4 regions of the Isoptericola sp. NPDC056134 genome follow, and region 1 is predicted to be linked to each of the others. Evidence: riboswitches for the same ligand, from Rfam matches in the RefSeq annotation. Region 1 holds a riboswitch; each other region holds the start of a gene.
The links. Region 1 has a riboswitch for thiamine pyrophosphate ahead of thiO (glycine oxidase ThiO). Riboswitches for the same ligand answer to the same signal wherever they lie in the genome.
Positions count from the first base shown of each region.

Region 2: another riboswitch for thiamine pyrophosphate. It lies ahead of ACFCZN_RS15710 (thiamine ABC transporter substrate binding subunit); the one in region 1 lies ahead of thiO (glycine oxidase ThiO).
Region 3: another riboswitch for thiamine pyrophosphate. It lies ahead of ACFCZN_RS06425 (bifunctional hydroxymethylpyrimidine kinase/phosphomethylpyrimidine kinase); the one in region 1 lies ahead of thiO (glycine oxidase ThiO).
Region 4: another riboswitch for thiamine pyrophosphate. It lies ahead of ACFCZN_RS16075 (ECF transporter S component); the one in region 1 lies ahead of thiO (glycine oxidase ThiO).

Region 1 covers NZ_JBHJVM010000030.1:327-5,128, forward strand. The annotation lists gene ACFCZN_RS19285 (thiazole synthase) at 1-601, opposite strand, end outside; gene thiS (sulfur carrier protein ThiS) at 635-880, opposite strand; gene thiO (glycine oxidase ThiO) at 877-2,130, opposite strand; TPP riboswitch at 2,120-2,222, opposite strand; gene thiE (thiamine phosphate synthase) at 2,254-2,937, shown strand; gene ACFCZN_RS19305 (hypothetical protein) at 3,080-3,748, shown strand; gene ACFCZN_RS19310 (OmpA family protein) at 3,745-4,434, shown strand; gene guaA (glutamine-hydrolyzing GMP synthase) at 4,485-4,802, shown strand, end outside.
Region 2 covers NZ_JBHJVM010000017.1:2,888-7,689, reverse strand. The annotation lists gene ACFCZN_RS15720 (ABC transporter ATP-binding protein) at 1-314, opposite strand, end outside; gene ACFCZN_RS15715 (ABC transporter permease) at 314-2,116, opposite strand; gene ACFCZN_RS15710 (thiamine ABC transporter substrate binding subunit) at 2,092-3,165, opposite strand; TPP riboswitch at 3,237-3,341, opposite strand; gene ACFCZN_RS15705 (DUF4235 domain-containing protein) at 3,501-3,767, shown strand; gene ACFCZN_RS15700 (PAS domain-containing protein) at 3,799-4,578, opposite strand; gene ACFCZN_RS15695 (sulfite exporter TauE/SafE family protein) at 4,730-4,802, opposite strand, start outside.
Region 3 covers NZ_JBHJVM010000004.1:267,128-271,929, reverse strand. The annotation lists gene ACFCZN_RS06425 (bifunctional hydroxymethylpyrimidine kinase/phosphomethylpyrimidine kinase) at 133-1,833, opposite strand; TPP riboswitch at 1,824-1,954, opposite strand; gene ACFCZN_RS06420 (hypothetical protein) at 2,089-2,742, shown strand; gene ACFCZN_RS06415 (YcnI family protein) at 2,832-3,623, shown strand; gene ACFCZN_RS06410 (copper resistance protein CopC) at 3,620-4,267, shown strand; gene ACFCZN_RS06405 (hypothetical protein) at 4,425-4,802, shown strand, end outside.
Region 4 covers NZ_JBHJVM010000018.1:351-5,152, reverse strand. The annotation lists gene ACFCZN_RS16090 (class I SAM-dependent methyltransferase) at 1-102, opposite strand, end outside; gene ACFCZN_RS16085 (CbiQ family ECF transporter T component) at 165-860, opposite strand; gene ACFCZN_RS16080 (ATP-binding cassette domain-containing protein) at 857-2,338, opposite strand; gene ACFCZN_RS16075 (ECF transporter S component) at 2,313-2,951, opposite strand; TPP riboswitch at 2,945-3,056, opposite strand; tRNA gene ACFCZN_RS16070 (tRNA-Ala) at 3,200-3,272, opposite strand; gene ACFCZN_RS16065 (histidine phosphatase family protein) at 3,363-4,052, opposite strand; gene rsfS (ribosome silencing factor) at 4,049-4,495, opposite strand; gene ACFCZN_RS16055 (hypothetical protein) at 4,492-4,802, opposite strand, start outside.

The DNA.
Region 1 (4,802 bases):
GCACGCGTGCGGCACTCGCGATCGCCTCGATGTTGCGCGGGTTGAGCACGCCCAGCCCGGTGCCGATGGGGGCGCCGAGCGGCATGACGGCGGCGCACCCGACGTCCTCCAGCCGGCGCGCGAGGATCGGGTCGTCGTTCGTGTACGGCAGGACGACGAACCCGTCGCGCACGAGCCGGTCGGCCGCCTCGACGAGGCCGATCGGGTCGGGCAGCAGGGTGACGTCGTCGGCGACGACCTCGAGCTTGACCCAGTCGGTGCCGCACGCCTCGCGCGCGAGCTGGGCGGTGAGCACGGCCTCGGCGACCGAGAAGCAGCCCGCCGTGTTGGGCAGGGCGCGGATGCCGAGCCGCTCCAGCAGCCCCCAGATGCCGCCGTCCTCGGCGCCCGCGCCGCCCGGGCGCACCGCGACGCGGCGCATCGCCACCGTGGTGAGCCCGGTGCCCGACGCGACCAGCGCGTCCTCGAGCGTCATGAGGTTCGACGCGCCGCCCGTGCCCATGACGAGGCGCGAGCCGATCTCCGTGCCGGCGACCACCAGGGGGTCGACGAGCGGGTGCGCGAGCGGGCGGGACGTGGCCGCGGCGTGCGTGCTGGTCATGCTTCCTCCGTGCTTCGTGGTCAGGCTTCGTGGTCAGCCGCCCTGGACGGCGGTGACGATCTCGACCCGGTCGCCGGGAGCGATCCGGGTCCCGGCCCACAGGCCGCGGGGGACGACGGCGTCGTTCACGGCGACGGCGATGCCCTGCACGGAGCCGTCGGCGACGAACGCGGGCACGAGGGCTGCGACGACGGCCTCGACGCCGTCGCCGTGCGGCCCGTCGAGCGGGTAGGCCTCGCCGTTCACGACGGCGGTGCGGGTGGCGGGGGCGGCGGTCATCGGGCGGCTCCTTCGGGGAGACGGGCGGCGGGCGCGAAGCGGCGCGGGTCGGCGGCGGACAGCGCCGGGTCGGGGGGAGGCGCTCCGGTCAGCACGGCCACGACCGCGTCGGCGGTGAGCGGGGCGAGCAGCACCCCGTTGCGCCCGTGCCCGACGGCGGCGAGCAGGCCGGGCACCGCGGTCGCGCCGACGAGCGGCAGGTTGTCGGGGGTGGCCGGGCGGGCGCGCGGCGTGACGTCGACCAGCGCGGCCTCGTCGATGCCGGGCACGAGCGCGCGGGCGTCACGCAGCAGCGCGAACACGCCGCCCGCCTCGGCGCGGCGGTCGTCGGGGCGCTCCTCGCTGGTGGCGCCGACGACGATCTCCCGGTGGCTCGGCCCGGTGCCGGGCCCCGCGCCGGTACCGGGACCCCGCGGCACGACGTACACCGGCCGCCCCTGCACGGTGCCCCGCACCACGTGCTCGAGCGCGAGGCCCGGGCCGGCGTCCAGGCGCAGCGTGGCGCCCTTCACCGGCCGCACCGGGACACGCACGTCGGGCACGCCGTCGAGCAGCGACGCCGTCGCGACCGCGCCGGTCGCGACGACGACCGCGCCCGCGGCGTGGCGCGCGCCCGCGTCGTCGTGCACCGCGACGACGCGGCCCGCGCCGTCGCGCTCGAGCCGCGCCGCCGCGCGGCGCACGAGGGCGCCGCCGAGAGCCTGGACGAGCGCCGCGTGCGCCCCTCGCGGGTCCACGGCGAGGTCGCCCTCGACGACGGCCGCCCCGGCGAGCCGCGGCCCGAGGTACGGCTCGCGCCGCCGCGCGTCGGCCACGGAGACCTCGGCGGAGGCGAGGCCCCACTCCCGGTGCAGCGCCAGGACCCGGCGCAGCAGGGAGAGGTCGTCGGCGTCGTACGCGACGGCGAGCGACCCGGCGCGCAGCAGGGGGACGTCCCGCCCGGTCGCCGCGGCCAGGCGGGCGGCGAAGTCGGGCCAGAGCGCGGCCGAGGCGACGTTGAGGCGGGCGAGCTCCCGCTCGCCGAAGTCGGACTCGCTGACAGCCGCGAGCATCCCCGCCGCGGCGCGGGTGGCGCCCTCGCCGGGCGACGGGTCGAGCACGGTGACGGACAGACCGCTCGCTGCGGCGCGCCAGGCCACGGAGAGGCCGACGATCCCGCCGCCCACGACGACCATGTCGGACAGGGTGTCGGACAGGGTGTCGGACAGGGTGCCGGACAGGGCGTCGGACGGACTGCTGGGCGTGGGCATGTGCGCTCCCTTCGCTGGCATGACCCAGATCAGGTTCGACGGTCGGCTCCTACGCCCTCTCAGCCCCGAGCGGGGCTCCCGTGCGCGGCCACTGTAACCCGGGCCGTGGTTACCCTGACCGGCGTGACCACGACCGCGCCCGACCACGGTGCCGCCCCGGAGACCGCTCCCGACGCGCCCCGCGCCCGCCTCGCCGACGCCCGCCTGTACCTGTGCACCGACGCCCGCGAGGAGCGCGGCGACCTGGAGGACTTCCTCCACGCAGCGCTCGCGGGCGGCGTCGACGTCGTGCAGCTGCGGGACAAGACGCTCGACGTCGCGCGCGAGCTCGAGCTGCAGGAGGTGGTCGCCCGCGTCGCCGCGGAGCACGGCGCGCTCTGGGCGGTGAACGACCGGGCCGACGTCGCGCAGCTCACCGGGACGCCCGTGGTGCACATGGGGCAGCGCGACCTGCCGGTGCCCGCCGTGCGGTCGCTGCTGGGGCCGGCGCCGGTGCTCGGCCGGTCCACGCACTCCGCGGACCAGGCCGCCGCGGCGGAGGCCGACCCGGACGTCGACTACTTCTGCGTCGGCCCGCTGTGGGCCACGCCCACCAAGCCCGGCCGCGCGGCCGTCGGGCTCGACCTGCTGCGCGAGGTCGCGGCGACCCGCCCCACGACGCCGTGGTTCGCCATCGGAGGCGTCGACGCCGAGCGCCTCGACGCCGTGCTCGACGCCGGAGCGTCCCGCGTCGTCGTCGTGCGGGCGATCACGCAGGCGCCCGACCCCGAGCGCGCCGCCCGCGAGCTGCGCGAGCGGCTGGGCTGACCCGCCGGCCCATCCGGGCACGCCCCGGGATGGGGAGTGCTCCCCCTCGCGGGTGATACCCGGCGGGGGTGGCGTGTGCCACAGTGAGCTCGCCCCGCCTCGCGCCGGGGCGAGTCGCGCCCCCCGAGCCCTGGAGAAGTCGATGTCCCCTCGTGCCCGCACGTCCGCCCTGCTGCTCGCCGGCGCCCTGCTCGTCCTGTCCGGGTGCACGGGCGGGGGCGCCGAGGAGGAGGGCGGGACGTCTGGAGCGGCCGCATCGGCCACCCCGGAGGCCGAGGCGGCCGCGGATCCTGGCACGGCGTCCGTCGCCGACCAGGTGATGGCGGAGCAGAAGATCGCGACGCCGCACGGCTCGGACGCGGCCCTCGGCGGCGAGGTGACCGTGTCGCTGCGGGCGGTCGAGGTGGCCGGCGGCACGACGACGGTGCGCTGGGCGCTGCGCTGGGACGACGACGCGTCGCCCGCCGACGCGGGGGCGAGCTGGTACGACATGAGCTTGGAACCCAGCACGACCGTGACGGACCGGGCGGGTCTCAAGGCGTACCGGCCGTTCTGCACCGAGGGCGCCTGGCAGGAGGACACCGACGACTCGACGAAGGCGGCGGTCGCGCAGATCAAGTGCCGTGAGTCCATGCTCGTGTCCCCTCTCGAGAAGCACGCCTTCAAGTTCCCCAACCACGGCACCATCGAGGTGTCCGCCGTGCTGCCCGCGCCGGAGGGGGAGCCCGCGACGGTGGACGTCCTGCCCGCCGAGGGGCTGCCGCTGTTCACGGACGTGACGGTCACCTACGTCGACGGCGCCGCGAAGTGACGGCTCGACGGCAGCGGGGGACGGTGGTCGCGGCGCTCGCCGCGCTGCTCGCCGCGCTGCTCGCCCCGGGTGCTGCCGGCCCGGCCGTGGCGGGGACCGAGCCGAGCGCGTCGCCGAGCCCGTCGTCGGGCGCCGCTCCGACGGCCGACCCGGAGCTGATGCAGGAGGCGCGGGCAGCGCTCGCGGAGCAGGACGCGACCGTCGAGGCCGCGGAGACCACCGACGCGATGCGCACGGACGCCACGGTCGACCTGCGCGCGGGCGACTCGACGTTCGCCTTGGACGCCGCGGACTCCACCATCACTCTGGAGCAGAGGCAGGAGAAGAAGGACGACACGGTCGTCACGCTCACGTCCGACCTGCTGTTCGACTTCGGCAGGGCGACGCTGACGCCGGAGGCGGCGACGGCGGTCGCGAGGCTGGCGGCGGACATCCCGCAGGACGCGACGGTGCGCGTGGACGGGTACACCGACTCGATCGGCACGGACGCGAAGAACCTCACGCTCTCCCGGCAGCGCGCGAACGCGGTCGCCGACGTGCTCGCGGCGGAGCGGCCGGACCTCACGCTGAAGGTGGAGGGCCACGGCGAGGCGGACCCGGTCGCGGACAACGAGGTGGACGGCCAGGACAACCCCGCGGGGCGGGCGCTCAACCGCCGCGTCGAGGTGACCTACCCCACCGCGTGACCCGTGGGACGGGCCCGGGAGCGGGACCGTCCGGCGGCTACGATGGCTCGGTGACGTCTCCCGCCACCGACACCCCCACCACCGCCGACCTGGCGCCCACGCCGCGACCGGTCCTCGTCGTCGACTTCGGCGCCCAGTACGCGCAGCTCATCGCGCGCCGGGTGCGCGAGGCCCGCGTCTACTCCGAGATCGTGCCGCACACGTTCACCACCGAGCAGATGCTCGCCAAGAACCCGGCGGCCATCATCCTGTCGGGCGGCCCGTCGTCGGTGTACGCCACCGGCGCGCCGTTCGTGGACCCGGCGCTGTTCGAGGCCGGCGTGCCGGTGCTCGGCATCTGCTACGGCTTCCAGGCGATGGCGCAGGCG
Region 2 (4,802 bases), on a different contig from region 1:
CGGCCGACGTCCCGGTGCGGGAAGAGCTGGCCGTCCTGGAAGAGCAGGCCGAAGTTCCGCCGGTGCACGGGCACGCCCGCGAGGTCCGCGCCGTCGAACGCCACGGTGCCGCCCGCGAGCGGCTCCAGCCCGGCGACGGCGCGCAGCAGCGACGACTTGCCGCAGCCGCTCGGCCCGAGCAGCGCGACGATCTCGCCTGCCGCGACGTCGAGCGAGACGCCGTCCACCGCGACCGCCCCCGGTCGGCGGCGCGTGGCGCCGTACCGCACGACGGCGTCGCGCACGGCGAGCCCCGTCGTCTGGCCCTGCTCCATCAGAACTCCCCTCCCGGCCGGTCGCCGCGCAGGCGCTCGGCCACCATCATGACGGTCGCGGTGAGCACGGCCAGCACCACCGACGCCGCGAGCGCCATCCCGTAGTTCTCGGCCCCGGGCCGCCCGATCAGCCGGTAGATCACCACAGGCAGCGTGGCCGTGTCGGGGCGGGCGAGGAACGACGTCGCACCGAACTCTCCGAGCGAGACCGCGAACGCGAACCCGATCGCCAGCCCCAGCGACCGCGCGCCCAGCGGGCCGTCGACGGTCCGCAGCACCCGCCCCGGCGCCGCGCCCAGCGTGGCGGCCGCCTCGCGCAGCCGCGGGTCGATGGCGCGCAGCACCGGCAGCATCGTGCGCACGACGAGCGGGATGGCGACGACGGCCTGCGCGATCGGGACGAGCGCGCCGGAGGTGCGCAGGTCGACGTCGAGCCCGAACGGCTTGTCCAGCGTGATGAGGAAGCCGAAGCCCACCGTCACGGCGGAGACGCCCAGGGGCAGCATGAACGCGGCGTCGAGCACCCCGACGGCGCTCCGCAGACCCGCACGCCGCGGGCGACGCGACACGACGAGCGCCACGAGGCCGCCCACGACGACGGCGATCAGCGCGGCCCACGCCGCGGTGCGCAGCGAGTTGCCCAGTGCCTCCCAGACCGTGACGGTCAGGGCGTTGCGCCCGCCGGTGGTGCCGAGGGCCACGTAGTTGTCGAGGCCCCAGGAGCCGTCGGGAGCCCGCAGCGACCGCGTGACGAGCCCCGCCATGGGCAGCACGAGCAGCCCGGCGACCACGACGAGGGTGACGAGCGCCGGCACGACGTCCGTGCCGTCGGCACCGGTGCGCAGCCGCAGCCGGTGCGCGGACACGCTGTCGCTCGTGAGGTGCAGGGCCCGCTCCCGGCGCGCCCGGGCGCGGGAGCTGACCAGCAGCGCGCCGGCCACCACGACGAGCTGCAGCACCGACAGCACCGCCGCCGAGCGCAGGTCGAGGAACTGGGTGGTGCGCGTCCAGATCTCCGTCTCGATCGTGCCGTAGCGCAGGCCGCCGAGGACGAGGACGACTCCGAACGCCGTCGCGCAGAACAGGAAGACGACCGCGGCGGCCGACGCGATCGCCGGGCCGAGCGCGGGCAGCGTCACGGTGCGGAACGCGCGCCACGGCGTGGCGCCGAGCGCGCGGGCGGCCTGCTCGGCGCGCGGGTCGAGCCGCTCCCACATGCCGCCGACGGTGCGCACCACGACCGCGTAGTTGAAGAAGACCAGGGCGAGCACGATGCCCGCGAAGCTCTCCTCCAGGTGCGCCCAGCCGAGCGGCCCGCCGGGGGCGAAGAGCGCGCGGAACGCGACGCCGACGACGACGCTCGGCAGCACGAACGGCACGGTCACCAGGCCGCGCACGAGGGTGCGCCCCGGGAACCGGCACCGGTACAGCACGTACGCGCCGGGCAGGCCGAGCAGCACCGACAGCGCCGTGCCCGTGATCGCCTGGGCGAGCGTCTGCCCGACGATCCGCCACGTGCGCTCCTGGGACAGCACCTCTGCGAAGCCGGACAGGTCGAGCTCCCGCCCCGCCGCGGTCTCGGTGAAGAACCCCTGCAGGACGAGCGACACCACCGGCCACGCGAAGAAGACCGCGAGGAAGCCCAGCGGGAGCGCGACGGCCGCGCCCCAGCCGAGCCACGCGCCCCATCGGTCTGCACCCCGCCGGGCGGCGCGCCACCGCGCCGCCCGGGCTGCCGGGCGGGCGGTGGCGCGCGGGACGCGGGGCACGGGGCGCGTCAGCCGACGACCGTCGCCGTCCACTGCTCGATCCACTCGTCGCGGTGCGCGGCGACGTCGGCGGGCGCCACGTCGAACGGCTCGTCGGCCAGGGGCGCGAACTGCTGCCAGTCGGCGGGCAGCTCCACGCCCGGGTCCGCGGGGTACATGTACATCTGGCCGGGCACGTCGGCCTGGAACTCGGCGCTCGTCAGGAAGTCCACCAGCTTCTCGGCGCCCTCGGGGTTCTCGGCGCCCGCCAGCACGCCCGCGTACTCGACCTGCCGGAAGCAGGTGTCGAGCATCGCGCTCGTGGCGGAGGTCTTCCCGTCGTCGCTCACGGTGAACGCAGGCGACGTCGCGTACGACAGCGCGATCGGGCGCTGCCCGCCCTCGCCGGCGCCGGAGAAGTCCACGTAGTACGCGTCCTCCCAGCTCTCGGCCACCTTGAGGCCGTTGTCGCGTAGGTCGGCCCAGTAGGCCTCCCAGCCGTCCGCGCCGAACGCGCCGATCGTCGCGAGCAGGAACGCGAGGCCGGGGGACGACGTCGCCGGATTGGTCACGACGGTGAGGTCCGCGTACTCCGGCTTCGCGAGGTCCTCGAGCGTCGTCGGGGGCGTGACGCCGTGCTTCTCGAACCAGCCGTCGTCAAGGTTCATGCACACGTCGCCCACGTCGACCGGCGTCAGCGTGCCCGCCAGGTCGTCGGGCGCGTAGGCCGCGACCTCCGGGGCGAGGTCGGCCGGCTGGTACTCCTCGAGGACCCCGGCGTCGACGGCCCGCGACGCGTACGTGTTGTCCACGCCGAAGACGACGTCGCCCAGCGGCGCGTCCTTGGTGAGCACGAGCTGGTTCACCAGCGTGCCCGCGTCGCCCGGGGCCACCTGCTCGACGGTGAGACCGGACTCCTTCTCGAACGCGGCAAGGACGTCGTCGGAGACGGCGAACGAGTCGTGGGTGACGAGCGTGACCGTGCTCGACGCCGCGCCGCTCGCGTCGTCCGTGGGCGTCCCGCCGCACGCCGCCAGCAGCGGCAGCAGGGCGACGACGCCCGCGGTGGCGGCCGTGGTCCGGGCGGTGGTCGTGAGCTTCATGCTGTCCTCCTCAAGGTGCGAGAAGGGGGTCCTGCGGGCACCCGGCACCGTCGTGGTGCGGCCGTCCGCAGGGAACGAGATTCCCGACTTCCTCCACCGGTGCTAACCGGGTCAGGTTCGAGGGTCTGCGGCGGTCCGCACTCTCAGCGCCGGTGGGCGCTCCCCTGTCGTATCACCACGAGCCTACCCGCCGACGCCGCGCTACCGTGGTGCAGTCCTCGGCCTCGGGGTGTGACGTGCCTGACGTGCCGTGACGCCGCCCGGCGGCCGCGGACGCACGCGAGACGACGCGCGGTCGTGCCGAGGCCGCGCCGGGACCTACCGAGGGAGAGCACGTGACGGACACCGAGCAGCCGCTGGGCGTGAAGGTCGGCACGGTGGTGCTGACGATCGCCGCCGGATGGGTCGCGCAGAAGCTGATCGGGGTGGTCTGGGAGAAGACGACGGGCAGCGTGGCGCCCACCAACGTGGACGACGACGAGATCTCGATCATCCAGGCCGTCACCTTCGCGGCGGTCTCGGGCGGGGTCGCGGTGCTCGCGAAGCGCCTCGCCCGCAAGGGCGCCGTGCGCGCGGCGGCCCGGTTCGTCCCCGGCCGCTGATCCCCCGCTCCTGACGGGCCCGCCCTGCGGGTCAGTGGCTCGCGCGCGGACGCCGGCGGGCGAGCTGCGCGTCGTGCCCGTGCGGCCGGTCCACCGGCCGCACGGTGGCGAGCGCCTGGCTGAGCCGGTCCGCCGCGTCCTGGGCCGGCGGGGCGGACCGCACCACCTCCGCCGCCGTGAGCGCGGCGTCGCGGTCCCCGACGGGCCGCGCGAGCCCTTTCATCACCTGTTCGCCCGCCGACTGGGCGGAGATCCCGACCTGCGCGCCGGCGTCCGCGAGCACCTCGGTGGCGACCGACTCGTCCACGCCGCACACCGCCATGATGGCGCCCTTGGCCTGCTCGGCGGCCGCGGCCGCGACGAACGCTCGGGACACGGCCCGGTGCGCCTCGCGCTCCAGCGCGTCCCGCACGACCGGGCTCGCGTCGATGACGTAGCCGACGATCTGCGACGACGCGCCGTCGGCCCCATGCCTTCCCTGTCCGGTCACGACGACGGTATGGGTGCGCCCGTGGTCGTCCACGACGCGGTGCGCCCCCGAGAACGGCCGCCCGGTGCCGAGCGCGACCACCGCCGTCCGGGAGAGCCGCTCGCGGTCGTCGGGATGCAGGTGGGCGCGCAGCACCTCCGGTCCCGGCGCGATCTTGCCCGGCTCGCGACCGAAGATCCGGAAGACCTCGTCCGACCACCACCACTCCCCCGTGGCGACGTCGACGCGGTACCGGCCCACGAGCAGCTGGCTCCCCGCACCCAGCAGCTCCGCGAGGGCGACGAGCTCGCGGCGCGGTGTGTCGTTGGTCGTGCTGGACATCGAGGCTCACCCCCAGTGCCGTGCAGCTGGGTCAGGCGCGCAGTAATCCTGGCTTCACCACCGTACCGGGACGGCGCGACACCGCCACCGCACGGCGGGTGACGTGCGGTGGCGGTGTCGTCGGTGGCCTCGGCCGTGCCGGGGGCAGGCGTCAGGCGACCGTCGTCGCCGCGGCCTCGGGGTGCTCGCCGGCCGCCTCGGCCCGCTCCGCCGCGACCGCCTTG
Region 3 (4,802 bases), on a different contig from region 1:
CCTCCGACACGCTTGCCCCGATCACGCGGTGGGTCCCAGAACCTGGACATCGCTTACCGCCGCGGGATCCCGCCGTCCGGCAGGACGGCGGGGCCCGCGACCGGCCCCACGACGGGGCCGGCGAGGCTGCGGTCAGCCCACCGCGACGCGGTCGGCGGGGTGCCCGTCGACGTCCTCGGCCGCGCCTTCCGTGCCCGCTGCGCCGGGGAGGCCCGTCTGGTCGAAGAACGCCAGCTCGTGCTCGCACGCCGCGCGGAACGCCGCCGCCATCCGGTCCCGGGTGGACGCGTCGGACGCCGCGGCGGCGCGGCGCAGGATCGCGACGGCCTCCCGCGTCGCGCCCGCGAACGCGTCGTCCGCGTAGGTGCCCAGCCACTCCGCGTACGGGTGGCCCGCGTGGTTGCGGGCGGCCAGCCGCTCCCCCACGTCCTGGTAGATCCAGTAGCAGGGCAGGACGGCGGCCACGAGGGTCGCGTAGTCGTCGCCGGCCGCGCGCAGGTGGTCGAGGTAGGCGGCCGTCGTGGCGCTGGCGGGCACGTCCTGCGGCTCCCCGCCCAGCCAGCGCGTGTGGAGGTCGAGCTCCGTCACCAGGGCGCCGTGCGCGCCACCGGCCCAGAACGCCTGCTCGGCCCGCGTGGGCGCGAGCTCGCTCGCCCGCGCGAGGCAGCGCGCGTAGTCGCGCAGGTAGAGCGCGTCCTGCTCCAGATAGGTGCGGAAGTGGTCGGGGTCGAGGGTCCCGTCGCCCAGCGACCGGACGAACGCCAGGTCGTCGATCGCGGCACGCACGTCCGCGGCGTCGTCCCACCACCGGGCGACGACGTCCTCCGCGCCCGCACCGGCCGCACGGGACGGCGCCTGGGGTTCCGCGCCGCCCGCGCGCAGCCCCACCAGGTGGTCGACGGGGCCGTTCCCGCCGCCGACGCGCAGGGCCTCCCCCGCCCGGATCGCCGCGGTCAGCCAGGCCTTCGTGCCGCGCAGCGCCTCCGCCCAGTCGCCCGTGCGCGCGTACCGGGCGGCCAGCCCGCTGGACAGCGAGCAGCCGGTGCCGTGGGTGGAGGTGCTGGTCAGGCGCGGGCCGGGGAGCTCCACGAGCACGCCCTGCGGGCCGACGAGGGCGTCCGGGGCGCCCTCCTCCCTCGCGTCCGGACGCGCGAGCAGGTGGCCGCCCTTCGCCACCACCAGGACCCCGTGCCGGGCGGCCAGCCGTCGCGCCTGCTCGAGGGCGGCGGGCCAGTCCGCGGCGGGGGGCTCCTGCGCGAGGACCGCGAGCTCGGGCAGGTTCGGCGTCACGACGTCCACCCGGCCGAGCAGGTCCCGCACGGCGTCCTCGGCCGCCGGGTCGAGCAGCCGGTCCCCGCTGGTCGCCACCATGACCGGGTCCAGGACGACGGCGGGGCGCGCGGTCGTGCCCGACCGGTCGGACGTGGCGTGCGACAGCGCGTCGAGCCACGCGGCCACCGCCCGGGCCACCGGGGCCGAGGCGAGCATCCCGATCTTCACGGCGTCGACGGTCACGTCGTCGGTGACGGCGTCGAGCTGCGCGGCGAGGAACGCGGCGGGCGGCAGGTGCACGTCGCGCACGCCGCGGGTGTTCTGCACGGTCAGAGCCGTGACGGCGGCCATCCCGTAGCCGCCCGCGGCCGCGATCGACTTGAGGTCGGCCTGGACGCCCGCGCCCCCGGACGGGTCGGACCCGGCGACCGCCAGGACGCGGGGCCGGCTGCCCGTCCGGAGCGCCCTCGTCGGCGACGAGACGGGAGCGGGGGCGGCGTGAGCAGGGGTGGTGCTGCCGGCGCGGCCGGCGGAGCTGTCTTCAGGTGCGCGCGCACTCATGTCGACATCCCTTCGCTAGTACGAGCTAGATCAGGTTCGACGGGTGTGTTCTCAGCGCCCGCCGGCCGGCCGTGACGAAGTCGCGGCGATGACCGGTCGGGACGCACCCCGTGTCGTGGCGCCCACCGTAGCCCAGGTCGGCACCGGCGGGTCCGGCGTCCCGCGCGGGTGCGTCGTTCCTGGCTCCGCCGTCGTCCGGGCGGCCGCCCGGGGCGAGACTGCAGGTCCCGGCCGACGCCGCGGTAGGGTGCGGGGGTGCCCGTGGTCGTCCGTCGTGTGCGCGAGCTCCTCGTCGCCGGCACGACGCTCAGCATCGCGGCCGCCGCCCACCTGCTGGCCGGCGGCGCGCTCCCCGGGGCACCCCTCGCCTGGCTCGTCGTCGCGGCGCTCACGGCGCCGCTCGCGGTGTGGACCGCGCGCCGCAGGCTGACCCTCCGGCGCCTCCTGCCGGCGATGGTCGCGCTGCAGCTCGTCCAGCACACGACGTTGTCCGTGCTCGGCGCGGCGGGCACGGGCGCTCCCTCGGCACCGCTCCCGACCCCGGGCACCACCCTGGACGGGCACGCGCTCCACGCCATGGGCCCGGGCTCCCTCGCGCCCGCGACGGGCGGCGGGCTGCTGCATCACGCGGGCGACGCCGGGACGACGTCCTGGATGCTCGCCGCGCACGCCGCCGCGGTGCTGCTCACCGCCCTGCTGCTCGCGGCGGGCGACCGGGCGGCCCTCACCGTCGTCGGGCACCTGCGGCACGTCGCGCTCCTCGTGCAGGAGCCGCCGGCGCTGCCGGTGGTCCGCGAGCCCGCCGTCGTCGTCGGGCGCACCTGGCGCCCCCACCCGGCCCGCGTCCGCCGGCGCACGCCCCCACGAGGACCCCCGCTGCTCCCGGGCGCCCTCGCGCGCGCCGCCTGACCCTGCCCTGGTCCGTCGTCGGACGGGGGCGGGTCCCTCGCCGTCCCACGACCGCCTGACACACCTGACAGCCAGGAGCAGAAGAACCCATGTCCAGGACCACCCCTGTCATCACCCGTGCCCTCCGCCCGCGCCGCCTCGTCGGCGCGGCCGCGCTCGCCCTCCCCGCCCTCGTGCTCGGCGCGACCGCCGCGTCCGCGCACGTGACCGTGACCCCCGACGCGGCCGAGGCCGGGTCGTACGCCACCCTCACCTTCAAGGTCCCGAACGAGTCCGCCGAGGCGTCGACCACCGCGGTGCAGGTCGACCTGCCCACCGACACCCCCTTCACCAGCGTGTCCGTCGAGCCCGTGCCGGGCTGGACCGCGAAGGTCACCCAGGCGCCCCTGCCCGAGCCCGTCGAGGTGCACGGCACCACCGTCACCGAGGCGCCGGCGAGCATCGAGTGGACCGCCGACGACGCCGACGCCGGCATCGCGCCGGGCGAGTTCCTCCGGTTCACCGTGTCGGCCGGCGCGGTCCCGGACGGCGTGGAGGAGATCGTCCTCCCCGCCACCCAGACCTACTCCGACGGCGAGGTCGTCGCCTGGGACCAGGAGGCGTCCGGCGACGCCGAGCCCGAGCTCCCGGCCCCCGTCCTGCAGGTCGTCCCGGCCGCCGAGGACGGCGCCCACGGCGCGGCGTCGGCGGCCGGTGCCGGCGACGCCGCCACGGACGCGCACACCGACGCGGCGGCCGAGGACGGCGGCTCCGGCACCCTCCCGCTCGCGCTCGGCGCCGCGGGCCTCGGGCTCGGGCTGGTCGGCGCCGTCACCGGCGTGACCGCCCTCGCCCGGACGCGCGCACGGGCCACCGGCACGGACGGCACGGAGCAGCGATGAGCGCGCCGGACGGCCGCCCCGCCGCGCGACGCGCCCTCGCCGCGGCCGGGTCCTTCGCGCTCGCCCTGGGCCTCGGCGCGGCCGGCGTCGTCGGCGCGGCGGGGCCCGCGAGCGCCCACAACGTCGTCGTCGGGACCTCGCCCGCCTCGGGGACGACCGTGACCGAGCCACCGGAGTCCGTCGACGTGACGTTCGACGACGTGGTGCTCGACCTGTCCGCCGAGGGCTCCAGCACGGTGATCACCGTGACGGACGCCGACGGCACGGACCACGCGACGGGGTGCCCCACGACGCAGGACCGCACCGTGTCCGTCCCCGTCGCGCTGGGCGAGGGCGGCGAGTACACGGTCGACTGGCGGATCGTGTCGGCCGACGGGCACCCCACCAGCGGCGAGTACTCGTTCACCTACGAGCCGCCCGCCGGGACCGAGGCGGCCCCCGCGGCGGACGCGACGCCGTGCGCCCCGGCCGGGGGCGCGGACGAGGCGTCCGACGGTGCCGCGGAGGGCGCGTCGGCCGCCGCGGACGCCGGGGGCGGCGACGCCTCCGAGCTGGTCGTGGTGCTCGGCATCGCAGGCGGCGTCGTCGTGCTCGCCGGCGCGGCGGTGCTGGTGGCGCTGCGGCTCGCCCGAAGTCGCGGCTGACGCGCCGCACCCCGCGACCTGTCAGGGCCAGGGCCGGAATGACCGCCGCGCCCTGGCCCTGACGGGTCGCCGTCGTGATGCTCCCGGGCGTCCGCGTCGTCGTCGGGTCGTCGTCGGTCGTCCCCGGACCCCGCCGGAGCCGCCTACGATGCCGAGCATGGATGCGGGGCAGATCGTCGGGATCGTGACGGGCCTGGTCGTGGTGGTCGTGCTGGTCACGGCGGTGGTCTTCTGGGCGGCACGACGCCGCAGGGCGGCGCGCGGGCGGGCACAGGACCTCGAGGCGGAGCTGCAGCGCCTCGGCCTGGAGGCGGGCTCCGCCCTGGTGCGCGCGGACGAGCGGGCCCGCCTCGCGGAGGACGAGCTCGCCTTCGCCCAGGCGGAGCTCGGCGACCGGGAGACGCGCGAGCTCGCGCCCACGCTGCGGCGGGCACGCGAGCGCCTCTCCGAGGCGTTCCACCACAACCAGCTCCTGCACGACCACGTCCCGGACACCGACCAGCAGCGCCGGGAGTGGTCGGCGCGGATCGTCGAC
Region 4 (4,802 bases), on a different contig from region 1:
GCGCACGAGCGCCAGGAGCGCGGGCTGCGGATGGCCGATCTCCCACGGCGGCGGGGCGTCGGCGGCGTACAGGGCGTCGAAATCGTGCACCTGGCGGGCCATGGAGCACCTCCCGCTGCCCATTCTGCGCCCACGGCTCCTGGGCGGCGCCTCCCGCGCGACCGCTACCCGACGAGGACGGCGAACGGCAACGCCGCGACGAACGCGCCGCCGGCGAGCACGACGGTGTCGGTGCGGGTCCACGGCGCCGGCTCCGCCCAGGTGCGGTGGTGGGCGGAGGCGAAGCCGCGGGCGTCCATCGCGACGGCCATGGCGGCCGCGTCGCGCAGGGTGGCGGCCAGGACCGCGAACGTCACGGACGCCGCGTGTCGGGCCCGCGAGAGCGGACCCCGGCCGGGCCCGACGCCGCGCGACCGGCGGGCTCGCGACGCCTGCTCCCACACCGCACCGAGCCGCTCGAACCGCTGCAGCGCCGCGGCGACGCCGACGACGAAGCGCGCCGGCAGGCGCAGCCGCTGGCCGAGCTGGTCGGCCAGCCCGCTCGGGTCGACGAGCGGGGCGAGCGCCACGCCCGGCAGCGCGAGCACCGCGATGCGGGCCCCCGCGACGCCGGCCTCCACCGGGTCGCGGCCGCCGAGCAGCCAGGTGGACCACGCCACCGACGCGATGGCGACGACGACCGCGAGGTACCGGGCCGGCGACCCGGCCCCGCGCGGCAGGAGCAGCAGCCCGAACGCCAGGCAGGCGCCCAGCGCGACGCCGGCGCTCGCGACGTCCCGGACGCCCAGGGAGGCGACCAGCCCGAGCAGCCCGAGCGCCACGAGCACGAGGGCGTTCACGCGCCCCAGCACACCGGTCATGCCGCCACCGCCTGTCGCTCGCGTGCCGGGCCGCCGAGCTGCACCTGGTGCCCGGCGAGGGCGACGAGGTGCGCGTCGTGGGTGCTGGCCGCGACGGTGGCGCCATGCCGGGCGGCGGCGGTGGCCCACCCCGCCACCGCCGCCCAGGTCCCCCGGTCCTGGCCGACGGTCGGCTCGTCCAGCAGCACGAGCCCCGGCCGGTGCGCGAGCGCGGCCGCCAGCGCGAGCCGCCGCTGCTCGCCGCCGGACAGCCGGAACGGGTGCGCGTCGGCGAGATGGTCCAGGCGCAGCAGCGCGAGCACCTCGTCCACGTCCACCCGGACGCCGAGGCGTCGGCCGGTGAGCTCCACCTCGTCCCGCACGCGCGGGGCGAGCAGGCCGTGCTCCGGGTGCTGCGGCACCCAGCCGCACGACCGCGCGAGGTCTCGCGAGCGGGCCGTACGCCCCGGAGCTCCCCGCACCACGCCGGCGGTCGGCCGCAGGTGCCCCGCGAGGGTGGCGACGAGCGTGGACTTCCCCGCACCCGAGGGCCCCGTGACGGCCGTGAGGAGCCCCGCAGGCAGCCGCGCGGCCACGCCGTCGAGCGCCCGCGTGGTGGTACGGCCGCGCAGGCCGCGCGTCGTCAGGTCGACCTCGAGGGAGTCGACCGAGACCTCCGGCCCGGCGTCGTCCGGCGCGACCAGCGCGGCCGGGACGGGCAGCGGATCGGGCGCCGCCACCCCGGGCAGCCAGACGCCGGCGCGCGTCAGGTCAGCGCGCCGGCCGGCCGCGCCGTCGCTCAGCGCGGCGGGCGCGACGTCGTGCGTGACCCGACCCGCCGGCCCGAGCACCACGACGCGGTCCAGGTGCTCGAGCCACGGCCCGACGTGGTGGTCGACCACCACGAGGGATGTGCCCGTGCCCTCCAGCGCGCCGACGACGGCGGCGCGGACCTCGGCCGCGGCGGCGGGGTCGAGCATCGCGGTCGGCTCGTCCAGGAGCAGCAGGCCCGGGGCGCTCGCCAGCGCCCCTGCGAGCGCGAGCCGCTGCAGCTCGCCGCCCGAGAGGGCCGACGTCGGCCTGTCGGGCGGGTACCGCAGCCCGACCCGGTCGAGAGCCTTCCGGGCCCGACGCCAGATCTCGTCCCGCGGCAGGCCGGAGTTCTCGGGGCCGAAGGCGGCGTCCCGGCCGATCCGGGCCGCGACGACCGCGGAGCCCGGGTCCTGCGGCACGAGCCCCACCCCGCCGTCCACGTGGACGGTGCCGGACAGGTCGCCGGGCAGCGGGTCCCCCAGGACCCCCGCGAGGGCGTGCAGCACGGTCGACTTGCCCGCCCCGCTCGGCCCGACCAGGCCGATGCGCTCCCCCGCGCCGACGGTGAGGTCGAGGCCCTCGATCGTCGGGACCCGGCGCCCGGTGGGCCGCCAGCTCAGCCCCCGCACGCGCGCCCGGACGTCGTCGCGCGCCACGCCGTCAGGCCCGGGCGCGATCGGCGGCACGACCGACGCCGCGGTCGGCGAGGTCGCGCCCCGGCCCGAACGCGTCGAGCACGCCGGCCCGCGCGAGGGCGCGCACGAGCGCCGCGCCTCCCAGGCCCGCGAGCAGCGCGCCGGACAGCGCGAACAGGCCCAGGTACGCCAGCCGGAAGCCCCACGCCCAGTCCGGGTAGTAGGCGAACCACTCGTAGACGGCGCCGCACGCGCCCGCCGCCGCACCCGCCAGGGCCGCGACGGCGGTGCCGAACCGGCGATAGAGGAACAGGGCGAGCACGAGCTCGGCGCCGAACCCCTGGACGACGCCGGAGACGATCGCCGAGAAGCCCCAGCCGGCGCCGAGCAGCGCCTCGACGCTCGCGGCGACGACCTCGGTGAGCAGCGCCGCGCCCGGGCGGCGGACGATGAGGCCGCCCAGCACGCCGCCGAGCAGCCAGCCGCCCCCGAGCAGCCCGGTGGCCGGCGGGAAGGCGACCGCCAGCCCGGCGGAGAGCAGGTGGTAGAGCTGGGTCCAGCCCCAGAAGACGACACCGACGGCCACGCCGAGCATGGCCACGGTGACGAGGTCGACGGTACGGTACCGCGGGGACGCGCTGCGCAGAGAGATGGGCGCGGACATTCCAGGTAACTCCCTTCGCCGGTGCTAACCGGAGCAGGTTCCAAGGGTCTGCGGCTGTGCCCGCACTCTCAGCGCCCCTTCGACGGCGCTCCCCTGTCATGGGTGTCTTCAGATGTGACGGCCGACGACGCGGCCGCAGGTCCGACCCTAGGCGACGTCGGCGTCCGCGCAAGACCGTCCCGCACCGTGAAACCCCTGGTCACGCAAGAAGGCCCGGAACCATGAGGTTCCGGGCCTTCTTGTCGGGGTGGAGCTGAGGGGACTCGAACCCCTGACCCCCTGCATGCCATGCAGGTGCGCTACCAGCTGCGCCACAGCCCCGAGAACCGACTCTCGCGACCGCGGACGGCCAGGCGATTCGTCTGATTCGGTGTGTTCCTCCGGGCTTGCGCCCCTCGGAACGTCGATATCTTAGGCAGACTTCGGGCCAGGTTCCAAATTCCAGTCCGGTCCCGCCTGCCAGCGGTCCAGGGGGTACCCCGCGCCCACGTTGTGCGCCACGAGGCGCCATGCCGGCACGGCGCCCTCCCCGGCACGGTGCAGGTGCGACCAGTGCACGTTGTGCATGCCCGCCAGTCCGCGCCAGGTGGCCGGGTCGAGCCCGAGCAGCGCCGTCACCGCCAGCGAGATGGCGGCCCCGTGCGACACGAGGACGAGCGTCGCGTCGTCAGCCAGGTCCGCGGCGTGCTCGGCCACGGCCTCGGCCATGCGCTGCGCGACCGCCGCCTTCGTCTCGGCCCCCGCCCCCACGGGCTCGGCACCGAGGCGCCAGGCTGCGTACTCCTCGGGCCAGCGCTCCTGCAGCTCGGCGCCCGTGAGGCCCTCCCAGGCGCCGAAGCCGCGCTCGCGCAGGCGCTCGTCCGTCACCAGGGGCTCCCCGCCGAGCGCGTCCGCGTACGCGGACGCCGTCTCGACGGCGCGGCCCAGGTCGGACGACACGATGCGCGTCGCGCGGTGCGACGACGCGAGCGCGGAGCCGCCCTCCGCCGCCTGCCAGCGTCCGACCTCGTCGAGCGGGATGTCGATCTGCCCCTGCAGCCGCAGGGAGGCGTTGTAGGCGGTGCGGGCGTGCCGCAGCAGGACGACGGTGCCGGCCGTCACCGCTCGTCGCCCGCGAGACGGATCGCGCCGTCGCCCCCGCCGTCGCCGTACTCGGCGGCGGCCGCCGCGCCGTCGCCGCCGCGCGCGTCCTCCGGCAGCTCGACCGCCGGGCAGTCCTTCCACAGGCGCTCGAGCGCGTAGTACACGCGGTCCTCGGCGTGCTGCACGTGGACGACGACCTCGCCGAAGTCGAGCAGCACCCATCGCGCCTGCGCCTTGCCCTCGCGGCGGATCGGCTTGGACCCGGCGAGGAACATCGCCTCCTCGACGGCGTCCACGATGGCCGAGACCTGCCGCTCGTTCGTGCCCGAGGCGATGAGGAACACGTCGGTGAGCACCAGCTGGTCGCTCACGTCCAGCGCGATGATCTCCTGCGCCTTGCGGTCCGAGGCGGCCCGAGCGGCGACGATCGCCAGCTCGACGGCGCGGGGGCTGGCGGTCATGCAGCGGCTCCGGGGTGCTCGTACGGGAGGACGACGCTCGCGGGCGCGGCGCCGTCGGTCGTGAAGTCCTGGGCGCCGTTGTCGCCGAGCAGCAGCTTCCAGACCAGGAGCCCCAGCACGAACGCGACGACCACGAGGACGATGTAGTGCAGCCAGGTGTAGGACGCCTCGGGCTCGTCCCAGTCCTCGTCGTCGTCCTCGTCGTCCAGCGGCGCGGCCGAGCGCGCGCGGACGGGCTGCTCCGACGCGACCAGCGCGTCGAACGGGGACGCGGCGGGTCGCTCCGGCGCGGCCGCCGGCTGGGCGG